DNA from 3 places in the Streptomyces saintjeani genome. Region 3 is predicted to be linked to each of the others. Evidence: riboswitches for the same ligand, from Rfam matches in the RefSeq annotation. Region 3 holds a riboswitch; each other region holds the start of a gene.
The links. Region 3 has a riboswitch for cobalamin ahead of ACQCO7_RS04605 (ABC transporter substrate-binding protein). Riboswitches for the same ligand answer to the same signal wherever they lie in the genome.

Region 1 (3,267 bases), 5.2 Mb from region 3:
TACACACCGGCGATGGACGCGATGGTCGCGGTCGGCGCGATCGCCAGCAGCAGTGAGTTGCGCAGGCCGGTCGACGCGATCCGCTCGCGCAGCGCCGCCCAGCGCTCCGGCCAGGTGAACTCGACGCCGAAGTGGTCGGGGTGCAGCACGCCACGGGCCGTACGGGTCTTCTCCCAGGCGGGGAGCGGACCGGACCGCTCGGCGAGGGTCGCGGACGCCTCGTACGCGGCGAGCATGATGCGCTCGGCGATCCGCGTCGACAGCTCCTTCGCCTCGGGCGAGTCGAACGGGATGCGCAGCTTGAAGAAGACGTCCTGGAGGCCCATCGCGCCCAGGCCCACCGGCCGCCACCGGGAGTTGGAGCGGCCCGCCTGCTCGGTCGGGTAGAAGTTGATGTCCACGACCCGGTCGAGGAACGTCACGGCCGTACGGACGGTCTCGTCCAGCCGCTCCCAGTCGATGTCGCCGCCGGTGACGAACGCGCCCAGGTTCACCGAACCCAGGTTGCAGACGGCCGTCTCCCCGTCGTCCGTGACCTCCAGGATCTCCGTGCAGAGGTTGGAGGAGTGGACCACGTGGCCCGGCTCGGCGGTCTGGTTCGCCGTACGGTTCGCGGCGTCCTTGAACGTCATCCAGCCGTTGCCGGTCTGCGCGAGCGTGCGCATCATCCGGCCGTACAGGTCCCGCGCGGGGATCGTCTTCTTGGCGAGCCCCTCGGCTTCGGCCTTCCGGTACGCCGCGTCGAACTCGTCGCCCCACAGGTCGACCAGTTCCGGCACGTCCGAGGGCGAGAACAGCGACCACTCCTGGTCGGCGTTCACGCGGCGCATGAACTCGTCCGGGATCCAGTGCGCGAGGTTCAGGTTGTGCGTACGGCGGGCGTCCTCGCCCGTGTTGTCCCGCAGCTCCAGGAACTCCTCGATGTCGGAGTGCCAGGTCTCCAGGTACACCGCCGCCGCGCCCTTGCGCCGCCCGCCCTGGTTCACGGCCGCGACACTCGCGTCCAGCGTCTTCAGGAACGGCACGATGCCGTTGGAGTGCCCGTTCGTGCCCCGGATCAGCGAACCCCGGCTGCGGATACGGGAGTACGACAGGCCGATGCCGCCGGCGTGCTTCGACAGGCGGGCGACCTGGTGGTAGCGGTCGTAGATGGAGTCCAGCTCGTCCTTGGGGGAGTCCAGGAGGTAGCAGGACGACATCTGCGGGTGCCGGGTGCCGGAGTTGAACAGCGTGGGGGAGGACGGGAGGTAGTCCAGGCGGCTCATCAGGCCGTACAGGGCGGCGACCTCGTCCAGGGCTCGTACGGTGTCGTCCTCGGCGAGCCCGGAGGCCACGCGCAGCAGGAAGTGCTGGGGCGTCTCGATCACCTTGCGGGTGATCGGGTGCCGCAGCAGGTACCGGCTGTGCAGGGTGCGCAGGCCGAAGTAGCCGAAGCGGTCGTCGGCCACCGGGTCGATCAGGCCGTCCAGGTAGGTGGCGTGCAGCCGCGCGAACTCCGCCGTGCGGTCCGCGATCAGGCCCTCGCGGTGGCCCACGGAGACCGACTCCGTGAACGTCGTCACACTCTGCGAGGCGGCCTCCGCGCGGATGCTGATCGTCAGCAGGCGCGCGGCGAGACGCGAGTACGCCGGGTCCTCCGAGATCAGGCCCGCGGCGGCCTCCGTCGCCAGCTCCCGCAGCTCGGCCTCGTCCGCCCGCGCGGAACGGCCCCGCAGCGCCGCGGCGGCGACCCGGCCGGGGTCCGCGTCGGGGAGGTCGGCGGTCAGCTCCGTCAGGGTCCGCAGCAGCGCGGTACCGGGACCGTCGGTTCCGGTCTCGACCGCCTGGACCTCTGAAACGGGTTCGGCTGGCGCGATGGTCACGTGAGGCTCTCCCTCGCTCGGCAAGGGGCCTTCGCGGGAGGGCATGGGGCAGCACGGACGCACGACACGTACGCGTACCCGGCCCACTCCGCGAGGCCCGGACGTCAGGGCACGCCGGGCCGTCCCTGAGCACGGCTGGCGCTTGCTGCCGACAGGTCCTCGGACTGACTCCTGGGCGCGTATGCGCACAAGTACACCGTTGCGGGACAGTTCCGGATTCCCACCGGATTCCCCTGCGGCGACAGCGAGCATGAGCATACATCTAGTGCCGGCCTGTCAGGTCACCCCCAGATGTTGTGTCGCGTCGGCTTCGGAGCGTCAACTGTTGGGTGGGAAGTGTGAACTCGGGAGTGTCGGGACGAAAGGCCGCGAGCCGCCGTGGGGCTTGCTGTCCGGGGGCGGCTGCGGGTCCGCCGTGGCTGGTCGCGCAGTTCCCCGCGCCCCTGGAAAAGATGCGCCGCGCGCACTTTTCGTCGGCGCGGCGGCAGCCGCGTACAGAGACAGCAGCGCGCCCCTGAAAGCGCGCGGCAGCGCGTCTTTCAGGGGCGCGGGGAACTGCGCGAGCGACCACGACGGTGCCGCAGCCGCCCGACGGCAGGGAGCGCCGAGCTAGTGGGCCGCTCCCGACGTCGCCGGGGGAAGTTCCGTCTGGACCCCCGGGTCGCCCGCGTCCGCCGTGTAGTCCGACGGACTCGTCTCGTCCACCCCGTCCGGCGCCTTCGCCGCGCGCAGGACGAACGTCAGGACCACCGTCACCGCCACGTTCAGGACGAACGCCGTGAGGCCGATGTAGCCGATCTCACCGATGCCCGGGATCTCCTTCGAGCTGCCGCCGAAGTGCTTCTGCGTGGGGGAGGCGACGCCGTACGCGGCGATCGTGCCGTAGATCATGCCCACGGCCCAGCCGCCCAGCAGGGCCCAGCGGTGGAACCAGCGGGTGAAGAGGCCGCCGACCAGGGCCGGGAAGGTCTGGAGGATCCAGATGCCGCCAAGGAGCTGGAAGTTGATCGCGGTGGTCTTGTCCATCGTCAGGACGAAGATCAGGGCGCCGACCTTCACCAGGAGCGAGACCAGCTTGGAGATCTTCGTCTCCTGCTCCGGCGTGGCGTCCGGCTTGAGGAAGTCCTTGTAGATGTTCCGCGTGAAGAGGTTGGCCGCCGCGATGGACATGATCGCCGCCGGTACCAGCGCGCCGATGCCGATCGCCGCGAACGCCACGCCCGCGAACCAGTCGGGGAACATGTCCTCGAAGAGCTGGGGGATGGCCAGCTGACTGTTGCCGTGGGTGTCGACGTTCGCCGCGATGGCCATGAAGCCGAGGAGGGCGAGCAGGCCGAGCATGAGGGAATACAGCGGCAGGATCGTCGTGTTGCGGCGGATGACGTTGCGACTCCGGGACGACAGC
Region 2 (3,267 bases), 1.2 Mb from region 3:
GGGACTTGTCGACGAAAGCGGTATACGACCCGAGGTGATCTTCGCGGCGCTGGTCGGCGCGATCCTCTGGAACCTGCTGACCTGGCTGGTCGGCCTCCCCTCCAGCTCCTCGCACGCCCTGATGGGCGGCCTGATCGGCGCGACGCTGGCCTCCGCCGGGACCGGCGCGGTGCACGGCGACGTGCTGGTCACGAAGGTGCTGATTCCCGCAGTCGCCGCGCCGATCGTCGCCGGGGTCGCCGCGATGCTGGCGACGCGGCTGTCGTACACCCTGGCGAAGAAGGCCGACGGAAACGCGGCCGAAAAGGGTTACCGGTTCGGGCAGATCGCCTCGGCCGGGCTCGTCTCGCTGGCGCACGGCACGAACGACGCGCAGAAGACGATGGGCATCATCACGCTGGCGCTCGTCGCGGGCGGCTCGCTCGCGCCCGACTCGGACCCGCCCACCTGGGTCATCCTCTCCGCCGGCCTCGCGATCGCGCTCGGCACGTACCTGGGCGGCTGGCGCATCATCCGCACGATGGGCAAGGGCCTCACCGACCTCCAGCCGCGCCAGGGGTTCGCGGCGCAGACGTCCGCCGCGACGGTCATCCTCGCGTCGTCGCACCTCGGCTTCTCCCTCTCCACCACGCACGCGGTCTCCGGGTCCGTGATGGGCGCGGGGCTCGGCCGCAAGGGCGGGGTCGTGCGGTGGTCGACGGCCACGCGGATGTTCGTCGCGTGGGGGCTGACGCTGCCGGCCGCCGCACTGGTCGGGGCGCTCGCGGAGTCGGTCACGGACCTGGGCGACTGGGGTACGGCCGCCGTCGCGGTGTTCCTCGTCGCGTCGAGCGCCGCGATCTGGAAGGTCTCGCGGCGTGAGGTCGTGGACCACAACAACGTGAACGACACGGACGAAGCCGTCGCGACTCCGGTCGCCGGTGCCGTCGAGGCCGCCGACATCAAGGTCGTCATCCCCGCTCCGGCGACCGCCACCACCGACCCGGCCGCTCCCCCGGCCGCGACCGTCTGACCCCGAAGGACACCGCAACCATGAAGATCGACTGGTCCGCACTCGGCTCCGTCTTCGGTGTCAGCCTCGTGGTCACCGTCGGGATCGTGACCCTCTTCACGCTGGGCGTGATGGGCCTCTCCCGCCACGAACGCGCCCAGGCCGACGGGGGTTCGGCGGCGCTCGCGGTGACGGGGGCGTACGCGTGTTTCGCGGCGTGCCTGGGGGCTGTGGCGTACGGCATCAGCCTGATCGTCGCCTGAGCTCTCCGGAAAACCGGCAGCAACCGTTTGCACAACCCCGTGCGGCTTCGGCTGTGCGGGGTTTCGTGCGTGGGTGTGGGCCGGGTCACGGGTGGGGCCGTGTGGGGTTCTGCACACTCCGCTCTCGCAGGTCAACGGTGAGTTGACGGGTGTTTGAGGCCCGTGGTGGACTGCCAGGGCCATGTACGGCGGCTCAGGAGGAAGTCCGGTGCGAATCCGGCGCGGTCCCGCCACTGTGACCGGGGTAGTCATCCCCGGGAGCCAGGAACTCCCACCGCCGGTCTCGTCGAACCAGGGCGTGGACACCCTGAGTGAGGACATACCGCCATGCTCGGCCGCCGATTGAGGAACCGACTCCGACCGCCGACCGTTCCCACGGCCGGCTGAGCCGATGGGTGCCGATCGCATCTACGCGTACGGCGCCGCCGCCGGACTCCTCGGTGACCTGCTGTTCGGCGATCCCCGCCGGGGGCATCCGGTCGCCGCGTTCGGGCGCGCCGCGGTGTCTGTGGAGCGGGCGTTGTGGCGCGACCACCGGGGGTGGGGGGCGCTGCACACGGCTGTCTGCGCGGGGGGCGCGGTGGCTCTCGGCGCGGCCTCGCAGGCTGCCGTACGCCGCTCCCCCGCCGCTTCCCTCGCCCTGACCGGCGTCGCCACCTGGGCGGTCGTCGGCGGTACCTCCCTCGCCCGCGAGGCCCGGCACATCGGGCGGTCGCTGGCGGCCGGGGACGTCGACGCGGCGCGGGCGCGGCTGCCGCACCTGTGCGGGCGCGATCCGCAGGCGCTGGACGCCGACGGGATCGCGCGGGCCGTTGTGGAATCGGTTGCTGAGAACACGTCCGACGCGGTGGTGGGCGCGCTGGTGTGGGGGGCCGTGGGCGGGGTGCCGGGGCTGCTCGGGTTCCGGGCCGTCAACACGCTCGACGCGATGGTGGGGCACCGGTCGCCCCGGCACCTGCGGTACGGGTGGGCCTCGGCCCGGCTCGACGACGTCGCCGGGTGGCCGGGGGCCCGGCTGACGGCCGTGCTCGCGTGTGTCGCCGGGGACGATGCGCGGGGGGCTGTGCGGGCCTGGCGGGCGGACGCGGTGACGCATCCGAGCCCCAACGCGGGGCCGGTGGAGGCGTCGTTCGCGGGGGCGTTGGGGGTGCGGATGGGGGGGACCTTGTCCTATGCGGGTCGTGTTGAACACCGGCCCGTGCTCAACGGGGGTGGACGCGGGGTCGTCGTCGGGGACATCGAGCGGGCGGTACGGCTGTCCCGGCGGGTGAGTTGGCTGGCGCTGGGGGCGACGGTCGCTGGACGGATGTTGTGTAAACGGTTGCTGAAAAAGGGGGCCAGCGTATGAGCGGCGGGCTACTGGTCGCCGGGACCACCTCCGACGCCGGGAAGAGTGTCGTCACCGCCGGGATCTGCCGGTGGCTCGTACGGCAGGGCGTGAAGGTCGCGCCCTTCAAGGCGCAGAACATGTCCCTCAACTCGTTCGTGACCCGCGAGGGTGCCGAGATCGGGCGGGCGCAGGCCATGCAGGCGCAGGCGTGCCGGATCGAGCCGACCGCGCTGATGAACCCCGTGCTGCTGAAGCCCGGCGGGGAGCGGAGCAGTCAGGTCGTGCTGATGGGGAAGCCCGTCGGCGAGATGGACGCGCGCCGGTATCACGGGGGCCGGCAGGAGCAGCTTCTCGGGACGGTGCTCGACTGCCTCGCCGAACTCCGGTCCACGCACGACGTGGTGATCTGCGAGGGCGCCGGATCGCCCGCCGAGATCAACCTGCGGCGCACCGACATCGTCAACATGGGCATCGCCCGGGGCGCGGGGCTCCCTGTGCTGGTGGTCGGGGACATCGACCGGGGCGGCGTCTTCGCCTCGTTCTTCGGGACGGTCGCCCTGCTCTCGCCGGAGGACCAGGCACTGGTCGCCGGGTTCCTGGTGAACAAGTTCCGCGGCGATGTGTCGCTGCTGGAACCGGGGCTGGAGATGCTGCGCGGGCTGACCGGACGGTCGACGTACGGG
Region 3 (3,267 bases):
AGCTGTACCGCCTGTGCGTCAGGGCGGTTGACCTGCTCCGTCACCAGAGCCGCCCCGGCCTCCACGAACTCACCGACCTGGCGGCGGAGTTGGCCCTCTCCGAACAGCCCCTGCTGGGCGCCTATGTGACGGCCCGTCTCCTGGCCGCCCTCGACCCCACCGACGACTTCCACCGCCAACTCGCGCTGACCGCGCTGACGTTCCTGGACCTGGGCCGCCGCCTCGACCAGACCGCCGCCGCACTCTTCACCCATCCCAACACCATCCGCTACCGCCTGGCCCGCCTCCAGCAGATCACGGGAAGCTCCCTGGGCAGCGGACCGGGCGGCCACACGGAAACGCTGCACTGGTGGTGGGCGTTGACGACATGGCTGGGCGGGGAACGAGCGGTGGACGCGTCGTACGAGGACGCCGGTTAGCCCAGCGGCGCTCCCACTCCCACAGGGGGCTCCGCCGGTGATCGACGGCGAGATCCTCACCGAGCGGTCCGACGCGTTCGATCGCTTCGGGGATGCGGGGATCGCCGTACACAGGTCCATGGTGTGTGTTCCCCCTACGATCGGGGTCCGACGACAGGACAGGAGACGTGAGGGGTGAACGGGATGTCGGCGGAGCCGGTCCGTACCGCGCGGCTGGAGCTGCTGCCGCTGCGGGTCGAGTACGCCGAGGAGATGGCGGAGGTGCTGGCCGACCCGGCGTTGCACGCGTTCATCGGCGGGGCGCCGCAGACGGTGGACGAACTGCGGGCGCGGTACGGACGCTTGGTCACAGGGTCTCCCGAGCCGGACGTCTCCTGGCTGAACTGGGTGGTCCGGCTCCGGGAGAAGGGGTGTCTGGTCGGCACGGTTCAGGCAACGGTCACGAACTCCGCCGAAGGACTCCTCGCCGAGGTCGCGTGGGTCGTGGGGACGCCGTGGCAGGGACGGGGGATCGCGGGTGAGGCGGCTCGGGGGCTGGTGGGGTGGCTCGGCGGGATGTCGGTGCGTACGGTCGTCGCGCATGTCCACCCCGAGCACGCCGCGTCCGCTGCCGTGGCGGCGGGGGCGGGGCTCGTGGCCACCGGGGAGTGGCACGAGGGCGAGATGCGGTGGCGGAGGAGGATGACGGCCGAGGGGGATGCGTGAGCTGGAGTCCGTCGGTCTATCGGTTCGCCGAGGGCGGGGACGACCGGCCCGACGTTCCGGGAGGCGCTCACCCGGCGCCTGGGGAAAACCCGAAGCGCCGGTCGTTCCCCGGGAGTTACGTTGCTCCGATGACCTCCCTCACCACCGACCGCCTCCACCTCCGCCTCTTCACCCCGGACGATCTCGACGACCTGTACGCGTACCAAGGGCTGCCCGAGGTCGCGCGTTATCTGTACCGGCCGCCGCTCGGCCGGGAGCAGTGCGCCGAGAGTCTGGCCCGCCGCGCCAAGGGGTCGTCCTGGAGCGAGGACGGCGACAGTCTGGTCCTGGCGGTGTGCCGGCGAGGCGAACCCGGGGTCGTGGGGGAGATCGTTCTCAAGCTGGCGAGCGCGAACGCCCGGCAGACCGAGATCGGCTGGGTCTTCAACCCCGCGCACAGCGGCCGGGGTTACGCCACGGAGGCGGCCCGCGCGGGAACCGTCCTGGCCTTCGGCGAGCTGCGCACCCACCGCCTCTACGCCCGCATCGACACCCTGAACACCGGTTCCGTACGCATCGCCGAGCGTCTCGGCATGCGCCGCGAGGCCCACTTGATCGAGAACGACCTCAACGGGGAGAGCTGGGGCAGCGAGTACGTGTACGCGATGCTGGCGCGGGAGTGGGAGAGCGAGCAGGGGTGAGAACCCGCGCCCCCTCCCCCGCGTGATAACTTCCCAGGGCCAGTCGAACCCACGTGCGTCCACGTGAACGCACGAGGTCAGGGAATCCGGTGGAACTCCGGAGCTGACGCGCAGCGGTGAGGGTGACGGGCGGGACAGCAAGGCCACTGGACGGTTCGTCCGGGAAGGCGTCCCGGCTGGACGATCCCGAGTCCGAAGACCTGCTGGCGGCCTCCGGCCGGAGACGCGGTCGGGGGTGCGACCGTACGACCGGGCTTCGCGTACGAGCCCTCGACGCCGAAGGAAGCTCTGTGCGACTCGCACGTCCTGCCGTACTGGCCCTTGCATCCGCTGTCCTCGTCGCGGGGTGCGGAACGTCCTCCTCCGACGAGAAGGCGTCCGCGACCGACGCCGTCACCCTCACCAACTGCGGCCGGAAGGTCACCGTCGACAGCCCGCCCAAGCGCGCGGTCTCCCTCAACCAGGGCACCACGGAGATCATGCTCTCCCTGGGCCTCGCGGACCGCATGGCCGGCACGGCGACCTGGACGGACCCGGTGTCCAAGGGCCTGGAGAAGGAGAACGCGAAGGTCGAGCGCCTCGCGGACAACGCCCCTTCGCTGGAGACGGTCCTGGACGCGGAACCGGACTTCGTGGCGGCCTCGTTCGCGTCGACGCTCGGCAAGGGTGGCGTGGCCCCGAGGGACCAGTTCGAGAAGCTGGGCGTGCCGACGTACCTGTCCCCCTCGGACTGTGTCGGCAAGGACAACGACGGGGACGGCGACGGTGCCCGCACGCAGCCGCTGTCGATCGACACGATCTACGGCGAAGTCCTGGACCTGGCAAGGATCTTCGGCGTCGAGGAGCGCGGCGAGAAGCTGGTCGCGGACCTCAAGGCACGCGTACAGAAGGCGACTTCGGGGCTGAAGGCCCAAGACGTCACCCTGCTCTACTGGTTCGCGAACTCCCAGTCCCCCTACCTCGCGGGCTGTTGCGGAGCCCCCGGCGTCATCACCCGCGCGCTGGGCGCGAAGAACGTCTTCGACGACACCAAGGACGAATGGCCGCAGGTGAGTTGGGAGACGGTGGCGGACCGCGACCCGGCGGTCCTGGTGATCGGCGACCTCACCCGCAAGCAGCAGACGGCGGAGACGGCCGCGAAGAAGATCGAGTTCCTGGAGTCGAACCCGGCGACGAAGAACATGACGGCGGTGAAGGAGAAGCGCTACGTCCTGCTGTCGGGCCAGGCCATGAACCCCACGATCCGTACGGTCGAGGGCATCGAGAAGGTCGCGGCGGCGCTGCGGACGTACGGCCTCGGCAAGTGACCCGGGGTCTCCTGCTGGGTGCGGGCGGCCTCGCGCTGCTGGCCGCGTCGGTCGCGCTGGCGATCACGATCGGCCCGGCGGACATCGCGGTCGCGGACGTGTGGGCGTCGGTCGCGTCCCATCTGGGCTGGGGCCACACGGAGTTGAGCCCCCTGC

Region 1: linked by a shared signal. The riboswitch ahead of ACQCO7_RS28580 (ribonucleoside-diphosphate reductase subunit alpha) and the one ahead of ACQCO7_RS04605 (ABC transporter substrate-binding protein) in region 3 are both predicted to bind cobalamin.
Region 2: linked by a shared signal. The riboswitch ahead of ACQCO7_RS09695 (cobalamin biosynthesis protein) and the one ahead of ACQCO7_RS04605 (ABC transporter substrate-binding protein) in region 3 are both predicted to bind cobalamin.

What each region holds. Positions count from the first base shown of each region.
Region 1 covers NZ_CP189624.1:6,233,745-6,237,011, forward strand. Annotated here, with positions in the region: gene ACQCO7_RS28580 (ribonucleoside-diphosphate reductase subunit alpha) at 1-1,862, opposite strand, end outside; cobalamin riboswitch at 1,996-2,120, opposite strand; gene mctP (monocarboxylate uptake permease MctP) at 2,472-3,267, opposite strand, start outside.
Region 2 covers NZ_CP189624.1:2,172,716-2,175,982, forward strand. Annotated here, with positions in the region: gene ACQCO7_RS09685 (anion permease) at 1-1,012, shown strand, start outside; gene ACQCO7_RS09690 (hypothetical protein) at 1,033-1,254, shown strand; cobalamin riboswitch at 1,404-1,544, shown strand; gene ACQCO7_RS09695 (cobalamin biosynthesis protein) at 1,646-2,602, shown strand; gene ACQCO7_RS09700 (cobyric acid synthase) at 2,599-3,267, shown strand, end outside.
Region 3 covers NZ_CP189624.1:1,004,729-1,007,995, forward strand. Annotated here, with positions in the region: gene ACQCO7_RS04590 (helix-turn-helix domain-containing protein) at 1-419, shown strand, start outside; gene ACQCO7_RS04595 (GNAT family N-acetyltransferase) at 603-1,124, shown strand; gene ACQCO7_RS04600 (GNAT family N-acetyltransferase) at 1,253-1,804, shown strand; cobalamin riboswitch at 1,862-2,008, shown strand; gene ACQCO7_RS04605 (ABC transporter substrate-binding protein) at 2,095-3,111, shown strand; gene ACQCO7_RS04610 (FecCD family ABC transporter permease) at 3,108-3,267, shown strand, end outside.